Krasilnikovia cinnamomea: one gene and its partner. The protein of the gene in region 1 interacts with the protein of each later gene in a pairwise test. Links are inferred from orthologs where the notes say so. Each region holds a gene or a part of one and is shown on either strand. Other genes may lie near its edges. The genes, in order: nth and aceE.

What was found.
Region 2: the proteins of nth (region 1) and aceE interact in binary tests that used the Escherichia coli proteins (3 or more experiments, as listed by UniProt). The link is inferred for Krasilnikovia cinnamomea from one-to-one orthologs.

Annotation. Positions count from the first base shown.
Region 1 is NZ_SHKY01000001.1:2,668,624-2,677,120, reverse strand. What follows is about bases 4,150-7,029. They hold nth (endonuclease III), read left to right. Parts: upstream 4,150-5,130; coding sequence 5,131-5,928; downstream 5,929-7,029. Other genes in these bases: EV385_RS11990 (NUDIX hydrolase), read left to right, coding at 6,533-7,029; EV385_RS11995 (TlpA family protein disulfide reductase), read left to right, coding at 5,961-6,536; EV385_RS12005 (CapA family protein), read left to right, coding at 4,150-5,024. In the rest of the region: EV385_RS12020 (ATP-binding protein), read right to left, coding at 1-1,171; EV385_RS12015 (carboxyl transferase domain-containing protein), read right to left, coding at 1,183-2,649; EV385_RS12010 (Crp/Fnr family transcriptional regulator), read right to left, coding at 2,943-3,620; more of EV385_RS12005, read left to right, coding at 3,843-4,149; more of EV385_RS11990, read left to right, coding at 7,030-7,225; EV385_RS11985 (MarP family serine protease), read left to right, coding at 7,257-8,435. UniProt on the Escherichia coli protein: DNA repair enzyme that has both DNA N-glycosylase activity and AP-lyase activity. The DNA N-glycosylase activity releases various damaged pyrimidines from DNA by cleaving the N-glycosidic bond, leaving an AP (apurinic/apyrimidinic) site.
Region 2 is NZ_SHKY01000001.1:4,994,308-5,003,168, reverse strand. What follows is about bases 2,340-5,583. They hold aceE (pyruvate dehydrogenase (acetyl-transferring), homodimeric type), read left to right. Parts: upstream 2,340-2,644; coding sequence 2,645-5,383; downstream 5,384-5,583. Other genes in these bases: EV385_RS22960 (YjbQ family protein), read left to right, coding at 2,340-2,498. In the rest of the region: EV385_RS22970 (transketolase C-terminal domain-containing protein), read right to left, coding at 1-709; EV385_RS22965 (metallophosphoesterase family protein), read left to right, coding at 1,164-2,039; more of EV385_RS22960, read left to right, coding at 2,094-2,339; EV385_RS22945 (hypothetical protein), read left to right, coding at 5,664-5,792; gltX (glutamate--tRNA ligase), read left to right, coding at 5,806-7,218; EV385_RS22935 (hypothetical protein), read left to right, coding at 7,652-8,329; EV385_RS22930 (TetR/AcrR family transcriptional regulator), read right to left, coding at 8,350-8,861. UniProt on the Escherichia coli protein: Component of the pyruvate dehydrogenase (PDH) complex, that catalyzes the overall conversion of pyruvate to acetyl-CoA and CO(2).

The DNA of each region.
Region 1 (8,497 bases):
CCTGCCGGGTCGGTGCCCAGGCGACCAGCTTGGCCAGCATCGAGTCGCGGTGCACCCCGACCACCGAGCCGTCCGCCACCCCGGAGTCCAGGCGCAGACCGGGCTGCGACAGTGGGCGGAACGAGCCCGCCACGTCCGGCACGGCGAAACGGTGCAGGGTGCCGGTCGCGGGCAGCCACGCGTACGCCGGGTCCTCCGCGCAGATGCGTACCTCGATGGCATGCCCGCGGATCGGGGGCGGGCCGGGCATCGGCAGGCTGCCGCCCTCGGAGACCAGCAGTTGCAGGCGGACCAGGTCGTAGCCGGAGACACACTCGGTGACCGCGTGCTGCACCTGCAGGCTGGGGGTCAGCTCCAGGAACCAGAACCCGCCGTCCGAATCGAGCAGGAACTCGACGCTGCCGGCGCCCACGTACCCGATGGCCCGGACCGCGATGATCGCGGCCCGGCACAGCTCCTCGCGCAGCGCCGGGTCGACCGCCGGGGACGGGGTCTCCTCGACGATGTTCTGGTAGCGGCGCTGCACGGAACACTCCCGCTCGCCGAACGGCACCACGGCCCCGTGCACGTCCGCGAAGACCGGGATCTCGATGTGCCGGGCGTCCTCCACGTACGGTTCGCAGAAGACCTCGCCGCCTGCCTCCTGCCGGGCCGCCGCGACCGCCTCGGCCAGCGTCACCGGGTCGCGCAGCACCCGCATCCCGCGGCCGCCGTCGGCCGCGGTCGGCTTGATCAGTACGGGAAACTGGGTGACCGCCGCCGGATCCGTCTCGGTCGGCAGGACCGGCACCCCGGCCTCGGACACGATCTGCTTCGTCTCGATCTTGTTGTGCAGCACCGCGAGGGTCTTCGGGGGCGCACCGACCCAGATCATGCCCGCCTCGGTCACGGCCGCCGCGAACTCCGGATCCTCGGCGAGGGTGCCGTTGCCCGGGTACAGGGCGTTCGCGCCGGACCGCTGGGCGGCGGCGATCAGCACGTCGCCGCGCTGGTACGTCGACGACGGCGTACTGCCCGGCAGGTGGACCGCGTAGTCCGCCTCGGACACGTAGGGGGCGTCGGAGTCGGCGTCGGTGTAGACCGCCACCGTCTCGATTCCGACCAGGCGGCAGGTGGCGAAGACCCGGCGGGCGATCTCACCCGGGCTGGCCACCAGAAGACGTCGGATCACTGCTTCGCCTTTCAGGGTCGGAAGACACCCACGTGCTCGGCACCCTCGACGGCCGCGCTGTGCACGGCCGAGAGGCAGAGGCCGAGCACCGTACGGGTGTCGCGGGGGTCGATGACGCCGTCGTCCGGGAGCTTCCCGACCGGGTACGGGGCGGGCCCGGACGCCTCGCCGGCCCGTTCGACCGGCCAGCTGAACAGGAACCGGGGCTCGTACGCCCGGCCGTAGATGCCGCCCGCCTCCGCGGCGGGAGTCCCGCCGATCATGAGCGTGAGGTGCGGGACCGTGGACTTGGCCACGGCATGCACCAGCGGGGCGCCGTGCCGGACGTCGGCCGCCTCGTTCGGTTCGGCCGCCGGGGCGGCGCCGGTGTACTGCAGGAACAGCAGCGAGGTGGCGGTCGCGTTGGCCAGCTGGATGAAGTGGACCGCCTTCTGGGTCTCGGCGGGGGAGAACGCCTGCCCCAGGTTGGCCAGCACCCCGACCGGGTAGCCGTGCAGCTCACCCCAGCCGGTCACCAGCGCGGTGCCCTGGGTCGGCTTGAACTCGTCGAAGTCGCTGTCGTCGAGGATGCGGGCCAGCACCTCGCGCGGTTCGAACGCGGTCGCCGGGTCGGCCGCCGCCATGGTCAGCAGGTCCTCGGGGTCGTGCCGGGGTGGCAGCGGGGGCAGGGTGCGCGGGCCCGGGCCGCGCTTGCGCCAGTTGAAGCGGCGTACGCACTGGCGGGCCAGCCGCAGCCCGTCCCGCTCGTCCTCGGCGAGCTGGTCGGCGGGGCCGGTGACGCCGGCGGGCACGGTGGGGGTGCTGCGTACCTCGGGGGCGGGGCGGCCGTTCGGCCCGGCCGCGCGGGCGGGCTGGGGGTGGATGGTGAGCACCTTCGCGTGCCCGCGCACCATGATCGTGTAGTCGGAGAGGGCCGGGAGGTAGGCGGCGTCGCCGTTGGTCGCGCCGAACACCACGCAGACCGTGGGCACCCGGTCCACGGTGAGCTGGCTCAGGTCGCGGGCGATGGCCCCGCCCGGCGGCGGCCCGGTCGGCGCGGCCGCGCCGGTCGACTCGACCAGGTTGATCAGGGGCAGGCGGTTGACCGAGGCGATCCGGGCGGCCCGCCGGATCTTCTCTACCGTGTACGGGTTGACCGCCCCGCCCTCGACGGTCGGGTCGTTGGCCACGATCACGCACTCGACGCCCTCGACCACGCCGATGCCGGTGACCACGCTCGCGCCGACGCCGAACTCGGAGCCCCACGCCGCCACCGGCGACAGCTCCAGGAACGGGCTGTCCTGGTCGAGCAGCATCTCGACGCGTTCGCGGGGTAGCAGCTTGCCGCGCGCGTGGTGCCGGGTCACGGCCTTCTCGCCGCCCCCGGCGCGCGCCTCCTCCAGCGCGGTCTCCAGCTCGGTCAGGCGCTGCAGCATGGCGCCACGGCGCTCCAGGTACGCGGGATTGCGCGGGTCGATCGCGCTGTCCAGCACGGTCATGGCGCCACCCCACCGCGTGCCGCGCCGCCCCCCACCGTCTTCAAAGCCCGCGCCCTCTCGCCGTACTGATCGCCTCTCGACCACCTCCGTAACGAGCGGCCGACCGGGTGCGACACGGATCCCGGGCGGGCCGCTTCCCGGCCAGCTCAGGCGCCTGCGGAAAACGCGAAACCACCGCCGTCGCGGACGGCCGGACCGGCCCGCGGCGACGGCGAAGGGACGCCCGTGGAGACGGCGAAGGGCCGCCCGGGTGGGCGGCCCTTCGGCGGTGGATCAGCTGGTCGTGGCGTGGTTCAGACGCGGGCGCGGCGGGCGAGCCGCTCCGGGTCGAGGATGATCACGCTCTTGCCGTCGAGGCGCAGCCAGGCGCGGGAGGCGAAGTCGGCGAGCGCCTTGTTGACCGTCTCGCGGGAGGCGCCGACGAGCTGCGCCAGCTCCTCCTGGGTCAGGTCGTGGGTCACCCGCAGCACGCCGCCGTCGCGGGTGCCGAACCGGCCCGCCATCTGGAGCAGGTTCTTCGCCACCCGGCCCGGTACGTCCGTGAAGATGAGGTCGGCCAGGGCGTCGTTGGTGCGGCGCAGGCGGCGGGCCAGCACGCGCAGCAACTGCTCGGCGATCTCGGGCCGGTTGTTCAGCCAGGGGCGCAGCGAGGACTTCTTGAGCCGGGCCAGGCGACTGTCCGTCACCGCGGTGGCCGTGGCCGTACGCGGACCGGGGTCGAACAGCGACAACTCGCCCAGCATGTCCGACGGGCCCATGATCGAGACCAGGTTCTGCCGGCCGTCGGCGGCCCGGCGACCCAGCTTGATCTTGCCGGAGAGCACGATGTACAGGCTGTCGCCGGCCTCGCCCTCGTTGAAGACGATGTCGCCCTTGCGGACCTCGATCGTGTCCATCTCCTTGGCGAGCGCCTCAGCGGCCTCCGGGTCCACACCCTGGAAGATCCCGCTGCGAGCCAGCACCTCATCCATCGCCGCACCTCCGAATGCGCCACGCCTGCGCTCGATCAGTCTAGGCGCACGCGTACGGGAAACAGGGGAGCACCCCTTGATCTAGATCCGCAGCGTAACCGGTCCGGCGGGCGACCGGTATTTCGTCGCTCATAGCGACCGACCGGTCGACCGACGGGGCGAACGACGAAGGGCCGAACGGACGTCGTGGCCGGTTGCTCCCCGACAGTATCGTCGCCATCGATGAATGCCCACCCCCCGCCGCGCAACGGGCTGTTCGGCCGCCCGATCCTCACCCTCACCATCGTGGTCGCCGCCCTGATCGGTGCGGGCCTCGGCGGTGTCGCCCTGGCCGACCGCGACTCGGGGACCGGCACGGCGCGCTGGCAGCAGCCGGCCGTCGCCGCCTCGCCGAGCGGCACCAAGCGGGCGACACCGAGCGCCGAGCCCGCCAGCGGGACCATCACCCTGTCCGCCACGGGCGACATCATCATGGGCAGCGCCCCGAACCGGCTGCCCGCGAACGGCGGCGACGGCTTCTTCGACTCGGTCGCCGAGGGCCTCAAGTCCGACCTGGTCATGGGCAATCTGGAGCAGCCGCTCACCGGCGACACCGGGGCCAGCAAGTGCGGCTCCCCGCCGCGCGCCAACTGCTTCGCGTTCCGCTCGCCCCCGGAGTACGCCCGGCACCTCAAGGAGGCCGGGTTCCAGCTGCTCAACACGGCCAACAACCACTCCAAGGACTACGGCGTGGCGGGGTACCGCAACACCGTCGCCGCGCTGGAGGACGCCGGTCTGCGGCACACCGGCGCCGAGGACCAGATCACCGTGGTGGACGTCAAGGGGGTGTCGGTCGCGGTCGTGGGCTTCTCCCCGTACGCGGGGGCGAACAACCTCAACGACCTCGACCATTCACGTACGGTGATCGAGCAGGCCAAGGAGAAGGCCGACCTGGTCGTGGTGCAGGTGCACATGGGCGCCGAGGGCTCGGACAAGAACCACGTCAAGCCGGGCAACGAGCTGTTCTTCGGGGAGAACCGGGGCGATCCGATCGCGTTCTCCCACGCGGTGATCGACGCCGGGGCGGACGTGGTGATCGGGCACGGCCCGCACGTGCTGCGCGGGATGGAGTTCTACAAGGGCAAGCTGATCGCGTACAGCCTGGGGAACTTCGCCGGGGGCGGCAAGACGCTGTCCAGCGCCGGGGTGCTGAAGTACAGCGGCATCCTGCACGTCACGCTCGGCGCGGACGGCCGGTTCGCGGGCGGGACCTTTCTGTCCACGTACCTGAACGGGGTGGGTGTCCCCACCCGGGACAGCGCGAACGAGCGCGGCCGCAAGATGGTCGCGCAGCTGTCCGCGGACGACTTCGGCGACACCGCGGCGCGGATCGCCGACGACGGCGCGATCACGCCGCCCGCCTGACGGTACGTTCGCCGAAGCTGTCGGTGCTGCGACGTACTCTTGCACCGTGACTCGTCCGCCCGCCGCCCCCGCCTCCCCCGGGCCGGCCGTTCCGGTGGGGCCGGCCGTGCTGGTGCGGTCCGCCAAACGGTTCGCGAACGAGACCCCGATCGGCCGTAAGCGGCGGGCCCGGCGGATGGCGCGGGTGCTCGCCGAGACCCACCCCGACGCCCACTGCGAGCTCGACTTCAGCAACCCGCTGGAGCTGGCGGTCGCCACGATCCTCTCCGCCCAGACCACGGACGTACGGGTCAACGAGGTCACCCCGGTCCTGTTCCGCCGCTTCCGCACGGCGGCGGACTACGCGGCCGGGGACCGGGCCGAGCTGGAGGAGATCCTGCGCCCGACCGGCTTCTTCCGGGCCAAGACGGATTCGCTCATCAAGCTGGGCGAGGCGCTGACCGAGCGGCACGGCGGGGTGGTGCCCGGCACGCTGGACGAGCTGGTCGCCCTGCCCGGCATCGGCCGCAAGACCGCGAACGTCATCCTCGGCAACGCGTTCGGGGTGCCCGGCATCACGGTCGACACCCACCTGCGCCGCCTGGCGAACCGTTTCGGCTGGGTCGCCGAGGAGGATCCGGTCAAGATCGAGTTCCAGCTCGCCGACCTGATCGAGAAGCGCGACTGGACGATGATGTCGCACCGGGTCATCTTCCACGGGCGCCGCGTCTGCCACGCCCGCAAGCCCGCCTGCGGCGCCTGCACCCTCGCCGCCTCCTGCCCGTCGTACGGCACCGGCCCCACCGAGGCGCCGGCCGCCGCGCGCCTGCTGAAGGGCCCACGGGCCCGCGAGCTCGCCGCCCAGGCCGGTGTGGACCCGGAGCTCGTCCCGGCGGCCGCCATCGTCACGCCGGAGGCGCCGTGACGGCAGGCGGCCGGGCACGATGGGCGCGACGGATGGCGGCTTCGCTCGCGCCCACGCTGGCCACGTCGCTCGCGCTGGCGGCGTGCACGGGCGAGGAGCGCGTCGCGGCGCCGCCGGGTCAGCCGTCGCCGTTCGCGGACTGCGCCGCCCTGGCCGCGCCGCCATCCGCCGGGCCGGGTTTGCCCGCCGGGGCGGCGTTGCCCGATCTGGAGCTGCCGTGCTTCACCGGGGGCGCGCCGGTGCGCCTCGCCGATCTGCGCGGGCCCGCCGTGGTCAATCTGTGGGCGTCCTGGTGCGAGCCGTGCCGCACGGAGCTGCCGGCCATGCAGCGCCTCGCCGAGGCGTCCGCCGGCCGGCTCACGGTCGTGGGTGTCGACACCGGTGACGACCGGGACGCGGCGGCCGGGTTCGCCGCGGACAAGCGGGTGACCCTGCCCACCCTCTACGACCGGGACCGGAAACTGATCACCGCCCTGGGCCGCACCACGCTGCCCGTGACGGTCTTCGTCGACGGCCAGGGCCGCGCGCGTGTCGAGCCGCTTCCGCTCGACGCCGACCGGCTCGCCGCGCGCGTACGCGACTGGACCGGCGTGACGGTGACCCCGTGACCGGGCGTGACCGGCCCCGCGGGCTGCCGGGATGGTTCGAGCCGCTGCTCTCGCGCGCCGCCACCAGCCGTACCGAGGACTTCACCCCGATCCGGCCGCCCGCCGCCGGTGGACGGCCCAGCGCCGTGCTGGTGCTGCTCGGCGAGAGCGCCCCGGGCGCGCCCGACCTGCTCGTGCTGCAGCGGGCCGCGACCATGCGCAACCACGCCGGGCAGCCCGCGTTCCCGGGCGGCGCGGCCGACCCGAGCGACCGGGACCCGGCGCACACCGCCCTGCGCGAGGCCAATGAGGAGGTCGGGCTCGATCCGGACAGCGCCACCGTGCTGGCCCTGCTGCCCCCGCTGTACATCCCGGTCAGCTCGTTCCTGGTCACCCCCGTGCTGGCCTGGTGGCATGCGCCGCATCCGGTGCACCCGCGCCAGCTCGACGAGGTGGCGCACGTGGCCCGGCTGCCCGTGGCCGAGCTGGTCGATCCCGCCAACCGGATCCGCGTCCGCCACCCGAGCGGCTGGGTCGGGCCGGCGTTCCAGGCGCGCGGGATGCTCGTCTGGGGCTTCACCGCCGGGGTCATCTCGGCACTGCTGGACATGGCCGGATGGTCCCGGCCGTGGCAGCCTGGGCGGCTCATGGATCTGCCCGCCCCGTCTCCGGCCACGCCGGGCGGCGCGCCGGACGAGGTGGTCACATGAACGCCTGGTATCCCACTTCTACGCTGAGCGGGTGCACGTGGTCGATGGAATCCTGATCCTGCTGATGCTGGTCTTCGCGATCAGCGGCTACCGGCAGGGTTTCGTCGTCGGTGCCCTGTCCTTCGGTGGCTTCTTCAGCGGGGCCCTGATCGGGTTGCAGATCGGTCCGCTGATCGCCGACCAGTTCGCCAGCGGGGCGACCCGGGTCGTGGTCTCGCTGGTGTCCATCTTCGCCCTCGCGGTGCTGGGGCAGACGCTGGCCGGCTGGTTCGGCACCCGGCTGCGGCGCTCGATCGCCAGCCGCCCGCTGCAGCGGCTCGACGACGCCGGCGGCGCGGTGGTGTCACTGGTCGCCGTGCTGCTGGTGGCGTGGCTGGTGGCGGTGCCGCTGGGTTCGTCGTCGCTGCCCTGGCTGAACCGGGAGGTCCGCAGCAGCGCGGTGCTCGGCGGCGTCAACAAGCTGATGCCCGAGCAGGCGCAGGCCCTGTCGTCGGCGCTGCGGGAGACGCTCGACACCAGCGGCTTCCCGGACGTCTTCGGCGGGCTCGCCCGCACGGAGGCCCGTGAGGTCGCCGCGCCCGATCCCGCGCTGGCGAACTCGCAGGTCGTAGCGAACTCCCGGCGTTCGGTCCTGAAGGTGCTGGGCACCGCACCGAGCTGCTCCCGGCGCATCGAGGGATCCGGATTCGTGTACGCGCCCGAGCGCGTCATGACCAACGCCCACGTCGTCGCCGGCACCCGCAGCGTCCAGGTGGAGACGGCACGCGGCAAGCTCGACGGCACCGTGGTGGTCTACGACCCGAAGCGCGACCTCGCCGTCCTGTACGTGCCGGGGCTGAGCGCGCCGGTGATGCCGTTCGTGCAGCGGCAGGCCGGCACCGGGTCCAGCGCGATCGTGCTCGGCTATCCGCTCGACGGGCCGTACAACGCCCAGTCGGCCCGGGTGCGGGAGGCCAGCCGGATCACCGGCCCGGACATCTACGACTCCGGCGACGTGACCCGGGAGATCTACACGATCCGGGCGCTGGTCCGCAGCGGCAACTCGGGCGGCCCGCTCGTCGCGCCGAACGGGCGGGTGATGGGCGTCATCTTCGCGGCCGCGGCCGACGACCGTAACGTCGGCTTCGCGCTGACCGCGAACGAGGCGGCCGGTACGGCGAAGCTCGGGGCGGAACGCACCCGCCGGGTCAGGACCGGCGACTGCGCCTGACGCGCGCAGGGCGCTGAGCGGCCCGGACCTGGTGCCGGGCGGCCGGGCCGGGTGACGGGCCG
Region 2 (8,861 bases), 2.3 Mb from region 1 along the record:
CGGCGTCGGCGTGGTCGATGGCCGTGGCGCGGACCGAGGCGATCACGATGGCGTCGGCGGGCCACGGGCGGGCGACGCCGTCAAGTTCATCCGCACGGGTGAGGCCGAAGGCGAGGCCGACCGCGCGCGGCAGGTGCCCGGCCGCCGCCGAGGTGGTCGGCACGATGTGCAGGTCGGTGTGGCCGAGGGCCCGGTGGCGGCCCCCGGACATGGCCTCGCTGGCCGAGGCGACCACGCTGCGCAGCACGTCGCGGGCGGCCTCGATGAACGGGTCACCGGGCTCGTGGTCGGGCTCGCCGGTGCTGGCCGGGCCCCCGGCGGGCGTGGGCGCGACGCTGGTCGGCACGGCTGACGCGCTGGTCAGGGCGGCGGCCGCGGCGCGGGCACAGTAGAACCCGGCGGAGCGGTCGTGCAGCAGGGCCGGGTCGTCGCCCCGCAGCGCGGCGGCCACGGCGGCGCTGCCCTCGTGGCCGGCGGCGCCGACGGGGTGGAAACCCTCGTTGAAGCTGCGCAGCCAGCGGGCGGCGAGGTCGAGGTGGCGGCTGGTGAGCTGGGCGTCGAACAGCTGGCGGGCCCGCGCGCCGGTGAGGTCGGCGCCGTCGCGGACCGGCTCGTCGGGCGTACGGCGCGAGGACGGGCGCGACAGCGCCGACACCGCGTCGCGGAACCGCTCGTCGAGGTTCTGCGGGGTGGTCACGCGACCCAGCATTGCCGACCCGCGCGAGCACTGCCATGTCGGAAGTCCGCCTTGACAGCGCGCGCGATCCACTCGGGCACGGTCGCCCGTGTGTCGCGTCGATTCCGGCGAAGTGCTGCGGCGGACCGGCCGCCGGTGCTGTACTCGGTACATGATCTTGCGGTCGCTCGTCGTGCGGCTGGCGCTGGGGGCGGTCTGGTTCGCGGCCGTCGCACTCACCTTCCTGGTCCTCGACCTGTACACGTGAGACGACGGGCGGCGATGCGCTATGTGGGACAGGCCGAGGTCCGGGCGGATCGCTCTCGCGGCCACGGCCGCGCTGGCGCTGGCCGCGCCCGTCGGGTGCTCGGAGGGTTCGGGGCCGGCCACCGCGCCGGCTGACCGGACGGCGAGCCCGCCCACAGCCGGCGCGGACGCGACGACCCGGACCGGGCCGACCCCGCCCGGCCCGACGTCGCCTGGCCCGATGCCGCCCGGCCCGGGCCCGGCGGGCAGCGGGCAGGCGGGCGCCGCGCAGGCGGAGGCGGAGGCGGGCGCCACGGCGGCGGTCCCCGTGCTGGTCGGCGCCGGGGACATCGCCACCTGCGAGAGCACCGCCGACAACCGGACGGCCGCGCTGGTGGCGGCGCAGCCGGGCACGGTGTTCACGCTGGGCGACAACGCGTACCCCGACGGCACCGCGGCCGACTTCCGGCGCTGCTACGGGCCGGGATGGGGCCGTTTCCGCGCGCGCACCCGCCCGGCCGTGGGCAATCACGAGTACCACGTCGCGGGAGCGCGGCCGTACTTCGACTACTTCGGCGCGGCGGCCGGGCCGCGGGGGCGCGGCTACTACTCCTTCAACGTGGGCAGCTGGCATGTCGTGGTGCTCAACACGAACTGCGGCGAGGTCTCCTGCCGGTCCGGCTCGGCGCAGCAGCGCTGGCTGCGTACGGACCTGGCCGCCTCGGGGGCGCGGTGCACCGTGGCGTTGGCGCACCACCCGCTGTTCACCTCCGTCGCCCGGCACCCGCCGGCCACCGCGACCCGGCCGCTGGTGCGCACCCTGCGGGCGGCCGGGGTGGAGGTGCTGCTGGCCGGGCACAACCACACGTACGAGCGGTTCGCGCCGCAGGACGCCGACGGGCGCTCCGACCCGGTGCGCGGCATCCGGGCGTTCGTGGTGGGCACCGGGGGCGCCCCGCTGCACACGTTCGGGCGGCGGGCGGCGAACAGCCAGGTCCGCAATGACCGGACGTACGGGGTGCTGCGGCTGACCCTGGCCCCCGGCGCATACCGGTGGCAGTTCCTGGGGGTGCCGGGATCGCGCTTCACCGATTCCGGCTCGGGCGCGTGCCATTGAGCGCGGGGCGGGCGAAACACGCGCGGTGCCACCGGGCGTGGCAGACTCGGGCGCGTGCGCACCGAGGTGATCACCGTCCGGACCGGCAGCCGTCCGACCGTCGTCGACATCACCCGGGAGGCGGAAGCGTTCGTCACGGGCCGCGGTGACGGCCTGCTGCACGTGTTCGTGCCGCACGCGACGGCCGGGGTGGCGATCATCGAGACCGGCGCCGGTTCGGACGACGACCTGCTGACCGCGATCGGCGAGCTGCTGCCCGCCGACGACCGGTGGCGGCACCGGCACGGTTCGGCCGGACACGGCCGTGACCACGTGCTGCCCGCGTGGATCGCACCGTACGCGACACTGCCCGTGATCAGCGGCAGGATCGCGCTCGGCACCTGGCAGTCGATCTGCCTCGTCGACCCGAACGGCGACAACCCGAGCCGGCAGGTCCGCCTCTCCTTCCTCGAAGGATGAAAAGTTACTGGTCAGTACCTGTGTCGAGCGTCGCGTACGGGGCAGGTAGGCGTGACGCCAGCCACCGTCAGGGGGCAGGATGGAGACATTCCCGCGCGCCCTGACACTGGGGGCCCGCGGTCCGACACGAACCCAGAGGAATGCCTGTGGCCACGGAGCGCAAGCGCCCGGTGATCAGCGATGGCCTGCCGAGCCAGCTTCCGGACATCGACCCTGAGGAAACCTCGGAGTGGGTCGAGTCGCTCGACGGCGTCATCGACGACCGCGGTGCCAAACGAGCCCGGTACGTCATGCTGCGCCTGCTGGAGCGCGCCCGGGAGCGACACATCGGCGTCCCGCCGCTGACCGCCACCGACTACATCAACACGATCCCGCCGGAGGCGGAGCCGTGGTTCCCCGGTGACGAGAGCCTGGAGCGCCGGATCCGCCGGCTGACCCGGTGGAACGCCGCGATGCTGGTGCACCGCGCGCAGCGCCCGGAGATCGGCGTGGGCGGCCACATCTCGACGTACGCGTCGAGCGCCAGCCTCTACGAGGTCGGCATGAACCACTTCTTCCGCGGCAAGGACCACCCGGGTGGTGGGGACCAGGTCTTCTTCCAGGGCCACGCGTCGCCGGGCATGTACGCCCGCGCGTTCCTGGAGGGACGGCTGAGCGCGGACCAGCTCGACGGGTTCCGTCAGGAGCTGTCGCATCCGGGTGGCGGCCTGCCGTCATATCCACACCCGCGGCTGATGCCGAACTTCTGGGAGTTCCCGACCGTCAGCATGGGCCTCGGCCCGCTGAACGCGATCTACCAGGCCCGGTTCAACCGGTACCTGCACAACCGCGGGATCAAGGACACCAGCGACCAGCGCGTGTGGGCGTACCTGGGCGACGGCGAGATGGACGAGGTGGAGTCGCTCGGCGCGATCGGCGTGGCCGCCCGCGAGGAGCTGGACAACCTCACCTTCGTCATCAACTGCAACCTGCAGCGCCTCGACGGCCCGGTACGCGGCAACGGCAAGGTCATCCAGGAGCTGGAGTCGTTCTTCCGCGGTGCCGGGTGGAACGTCATCAAGGTCATCTGGGGCCGGGAGTGGGACCCGCTGCTGGCCGCGGACGGCGACGGCGCCCTGGTCAACCTCATGAACGTGACGCCGGACGGCGACTACCAGACCTACAAGGGCGAGTCCGGCGCGTACGTCCGTGAGCACTTCTTCGGCCGTGACCCGCGCACCCGCAAGATGGTCGAGGCCATGTCCGACGACGAGATCTGGGGTCTCAAGCGCGGCGGCCACGACTACCGCAAGCTGTACGCGGCGTACCAGGCGGCGGTGAACCACACCGGACAACCGACCGTGATCCTGGCCAAGACGATCAAGGGCTGGACGCTGGGCTCGCACTTCGAGGCGCGCAACGCGACGCACCAGATGAAGAAGCTGACCCTGGACGACCTGAAGAGCTTCCGGGACCGGCTCTACCTCGACGTCAGCGACAAGCAGCTGGAGGAGAACCCGTACCTACCGCCGTACATCCACCCGGGCGAGAAGTCCGAGGAGGTGCAGTACCTGCAGGAGCGTCGGCGGGAGCTGGGCGGCTACCTGCCGTCGCGGCGGACCACGACGATCCCGCTGGCGATCCCGGCTTCGGAGAAGTTCGGCGACGTCAAGCGAGGCTCGGGCAAGCAGAAGGTCGCCACCACGATGGCGTTCGTCCGGCTGCTCAAGGACATCATGAAGGACAAGGAGTTCGGGGCCCGCTGGGTGCCGATCATCCCGGACGAGGCCCGCACGTTCGGCATGGACTCGTTGTTCCCGACCCGGAAGATCTACTCGCCGCACGGTCAGACGTACACCTCGGTGGACCGGGAGCTGTTCCTGTCCTACAAGGAGGCCACCAACGGCCAGATCCTGCACGAGGGGATCAACGAGGCCGGTTCGTGCGCCAGCTTCACCGCGGCGGGCACGTCGTACGCCACGCACGGCGAGCCGATGATCCCGCTGTACATCTTCTACTCGATGTTCGGGTTCCAGCGCACCGCGGACGAGCTGTGGGCGGCGGCCGACCAGATGGCCCGCGGCTTCCTGCTCGGCGCGACCGCGGGGCGCACGACGCTCAACGGCGAGGGCCTGCAGCACGAGGACGGGCATTCGCTGCTCATCGCGGCGACCAACCCGGCCGTGGTGGCGTACGACCCGGCGTTCGCGTACGAGATCGCGCACATCATGGAGAACGGCCTGCACCGCATGTACGGCGAGCGGCAGGAGAACGTCTTCTACTACCTGACGGTCTACAACGAGCCGATCCTGCAGCCCGCCGAGCCGGAGGGTGTGGACGTCGAGGGCCTGCTCAAGGGCATCTACCGGTACGCGGCGGCGCCGCAGACCGGCGGCCCGGCCGCGCAGCTGCTGGCCTCCGGTACCGGCATGCAGTGGGCGTTGAAGGCGCAGGCGCTGCTGGCCCAGGACTGGGGGGTCGCGGCGGACGTGTGGTCGGTGACGTCGTGGACGGAACTGCGCCGCGACGCGGTCGAGACCGAGGAGCACAACCTGCTGCACCCGGGCGACGAGCCGCGTAAGCCGTACATCGCGCGCAAGCTGGAGGGCTCGCGCGGCCCGGCGGTGGCGGTCAGCGACTGGATGCGGGCCGTGCCGGACCTGGTCTCCCGGTGGGTGCCGAACGACTGGACGTCGCTGGGCACGGACGGCTTCGGCATGAGCGACACCCGGCACGCGCTGCGCCGCCACTTCCACGTGGACGCGGAGTCGATCACGGTGGCGACGCTGCGCCAGCTCGCCCTGCGCGGCGAGGTGCCGCCGCACGTACCGGCGGAGGCCGCCAAGAAGTACGCGATCGACGACGTCAACGCGGCCCCGGTCGGGGAGACCGGCGGGGACAGCTGATCCGGTAGTCGATGTCGGGGCCCGTCGCGTCGCGGCGGGCCCCACGTCGTGGGGCCCCATGTCGTGGGGCCCCATGTCGTGGGGCCCCATGTCGTGGGGCCCCATGTCGTGGGGCCCCATGTCGTGGGGCCCCATGTCGTGGGGCCCCGTCGTCGTGCGGGCCCCGTTGTCGTGCGGGCCCCGCGTCACGTCATGGGCGCGTCTCGCAGGGGCCCGTTGATGAATTCCGGTCAGCTGCGAACCCGACGTCTTCAAGATCGCCTACGACGGGGCGCCGCAGGTGCTCGGGCCCGCGCTGGCGGCCCCGCTGGTCACCCACCTCGGGGGTTATCCCACCCTGTACGCGGTGACCGCCGGGGTGACGCAACGCGGGTCGGTCATGGTGGTGAAAATTCGTTCGGTCGCCTAGGTAGGCTGGGCGCGTGACAGTACGCGTACGTTTCGCCCCGTCGCCGACCGGAATGTTCCACGTCGGCGGCGCCCGCTCCGCCCTGCAGAACTGGATCGTCGCCCAGCAGACGCAGGGCGTGTTCGTCCTGCGGATCGAGGACACCGACGCCGCCCGCAACCGTCCCGAGTGGACCGAGGGCATCCTCTCCGCGCTGGACTGGATCGGCATCAAGCGCGGCACGTACGAGGGCCCGCACTACCAGTCGTCGTACGCGGCCGACCACACCGCCGCCGCCACCCGCCTGTACGCCGAGGGCCGGGCCTACTACTGCGACTGCACCCGCGAGGACGCCGTCGCGCGGACGGGCAACAAGCACACCGGCTACGACGGCTTCTGCCGCGACCGCGGGCTCGGGCCGGGTGAGGGCCGGGCGCTGCGTTTCCGTACGCCGGACGAGGGCGAGACCGTGGTGGTCGACCTGGTCCGTGGCGAGCCGACGTTCGAGAACCGGCTGATCGAGGACTTCGTCATCGCCCGCAGCGACGGCTCGGCGGTGTTCCTTCTGGCCAACGTGGTGGACGACATGTCGATGGGCATCACCCACGTGATCCGCGCCGAGGAGCACCTGCCCAACACGCCGAAGCAGCAGCTGCTGTGGGAGGCGCTGGGGGTCAAGCCGCCGGTGTGGGCGCACGTGCCGGTCATCGTCAACGAGAAGCGGCAGAAGCTGTCCAAGCGCCGGGACAAGGTGGCGCTGGAGGCGTACCGGGACGAGGGCTACCTCGCCGACGCGATGCGCAACTACCTGATGCTGCTGGGCTGGGCGCCCTCGGGCGACCGGGAGATCGTGCCGTGGTCCGTGGTCGAGAGTGAGTTCCGGCTCGAGGACGTGAACCACTCCCCCGCGTTCTTCGACGTCAAGAAGCTGCGCGCGTTCAACGGCGAGTACATCCGGGCGCTGTCCGAGCAGGACTTCGTCGCGGCGTGCGCGCCGTGGCTGCACGGCACGCAGACGATCCCGGCACCGCCGTGGCGCCCGGAGGCGTTCGACGCGGCCCTGTTCGCGGCGGTGGCCCCGCTGGCGCAGACCCGGATCGCGGTGCTCGGCGAGATCGTCGAGTACGTCGACTTCCTCTTCCTCGACGAGCCACCGGCCGACGACGCGTCCTGGGCAAAGGCCATGAAGGAGGGCGCAGCGGACATCCTGGACGCCGCCGCCGAGGAGTTCGGCGCGCTCGCCACCTGGACCGCGGAACCGCTCAAGGCCGCACTGGAACGGGTCGGCGAGCAGCGCGGGCTGAAGCTGGGCAAGACGCAGGCGCCGATCCGGGTCGCGGTGACCGGGCGCACGGTGGGCCTGCCCCTCTTCGAGTCCCTCGAGGTGCTCGGCCGGGAGCGTGTGCTGGCCCGGCTCGCGGCGGCCCGCGCGCGTCTCGCGGGGTGATCTCAGACACCGGTTGAACCCACCGGCGCCGCCCGCCGACCGCCTTTGCCGCGCTCGGCGGGCCCGATTACCGCCAATGGCCCGGTTTCCATGGCGGACAGTCGCGCCGACGTGACGGTCGGCTGAATTCACCCGTCATCTGCACGGGTGACCATGCCCCCACCATCTTGCCGCCGGTGGGTACTATTCGGCCGCTGATCAACGGCTGTCGTCGCCGCTCAGCCAATCCCAGTCAGCCGCAGTTCAGCCTATCGGCAGATGCGCGCCGACCACCGTCCGGGAAAGGCTGGCAGTACCGCGCCGTGCCGGCGCCGGACCTCACCTGTCCGCCGTGGCGCGACCAGCTCTACACAAAGCCATGTCCACGGGGCGGGGAGGCCGGACGATGGTACGAAGGGCTTTTGCACGATTCTTGGCGGCGACCGGAGCGACCGTGGCCGCGGTCGCCCTCGCGTTCGGACTCATGCCCTCGGCCCATGCCGCGTCGCGACCGCCCGCGAGCATCCGGACACTCGTCGCCACCGATGCCGCGGCCGGGCCGTTGGCCGGGCCCAAGGCACCCCCGGGCCCGACCTCCCTGGAGATCACCGGCAAGGAGTTCGAGGGCAAGCTCGTCCTCGAGGCGGCCGTGCAACGGCAGCTCTTCGACCGGATGCTCAGCGAGGTGAGCTGGCTGTCCGGCGCGCGGTCCCAGACGGTCGCGCCGCCGGCGAACCGGCTCGGCCCCAAGTACACGGTCACCGTGCTGGTCAAGGGCGAGCCGTTCCGGGTGTTCGAGCTGTTCCCCCTGGCCAAGGGCGGCCCGCGCGCGCACCGCCCCGGCCGCCAGCCGGAGGGCAAGAGCTCGGACGCCTGGTTCTACGGGCGGCTGAGCATGCGCGAGTCGCTGCGGGCCAGCGGGGTGCCGCTGGAGCCGAAGCCGGACGTCCTCAGCGGCGGCATCGGCGGCGGCATCGGTCAGCAGGTCGAGGTCGAGGAGCTGGACGCGGCGGCCGGGGTCGACGCCCTGCTGACCGAGATGCGCGAGCTGCTGATGCTCAATGGCGCGGTCGTCGTGCTCATCATGATCGGCCTCGGCAGCATCGCGTTCCTGATCCGCCGCAAGGTCTGACGCCGGGGCCAACGCTCGGATCATCGCTGCTCGGCGGCCACCTCGACGAGCCGGACCAGGTCCTCCAGGTCCGCGTCGAACTCCGCGGCCGCGTCCACCTGCGCCACGTCGTCGCCCGGTGGCAGCCCGCCGGTGACCTCCCCGGTCGTGTAGCCGAGCAGGAACGCGCAGATCATCCGGGTCAGCCGGGGCACGGCTGGGGCCGACACGCCCGCGTCGTGCAGGGTGCCGCGCAGCGCGGCGGTCAGCCAGGACGCGGAGGCTCCGGCCGCGGGCCGGTTCAACAACAACGGGTACGCGGCCGGATGCTTGCGGGCGAGCGCCCGTACGGCCCGGCCCAGGGCACGCAGCCGGTCACGCCAGTCGATGTCGGACAGTTCCGACCCGTACTCGGTGCCGAGTTCGCTGTGCAACAGGTCGACGAGCCCGTCGAGCAGAGCGTCCTTGCCCCCGACGTACGGATAGAGAGCCATCGAGGTCAGCCCGACGCGCTCCGCGACGGCCCGCATCGACATCGCACCGAGCCCCTGCT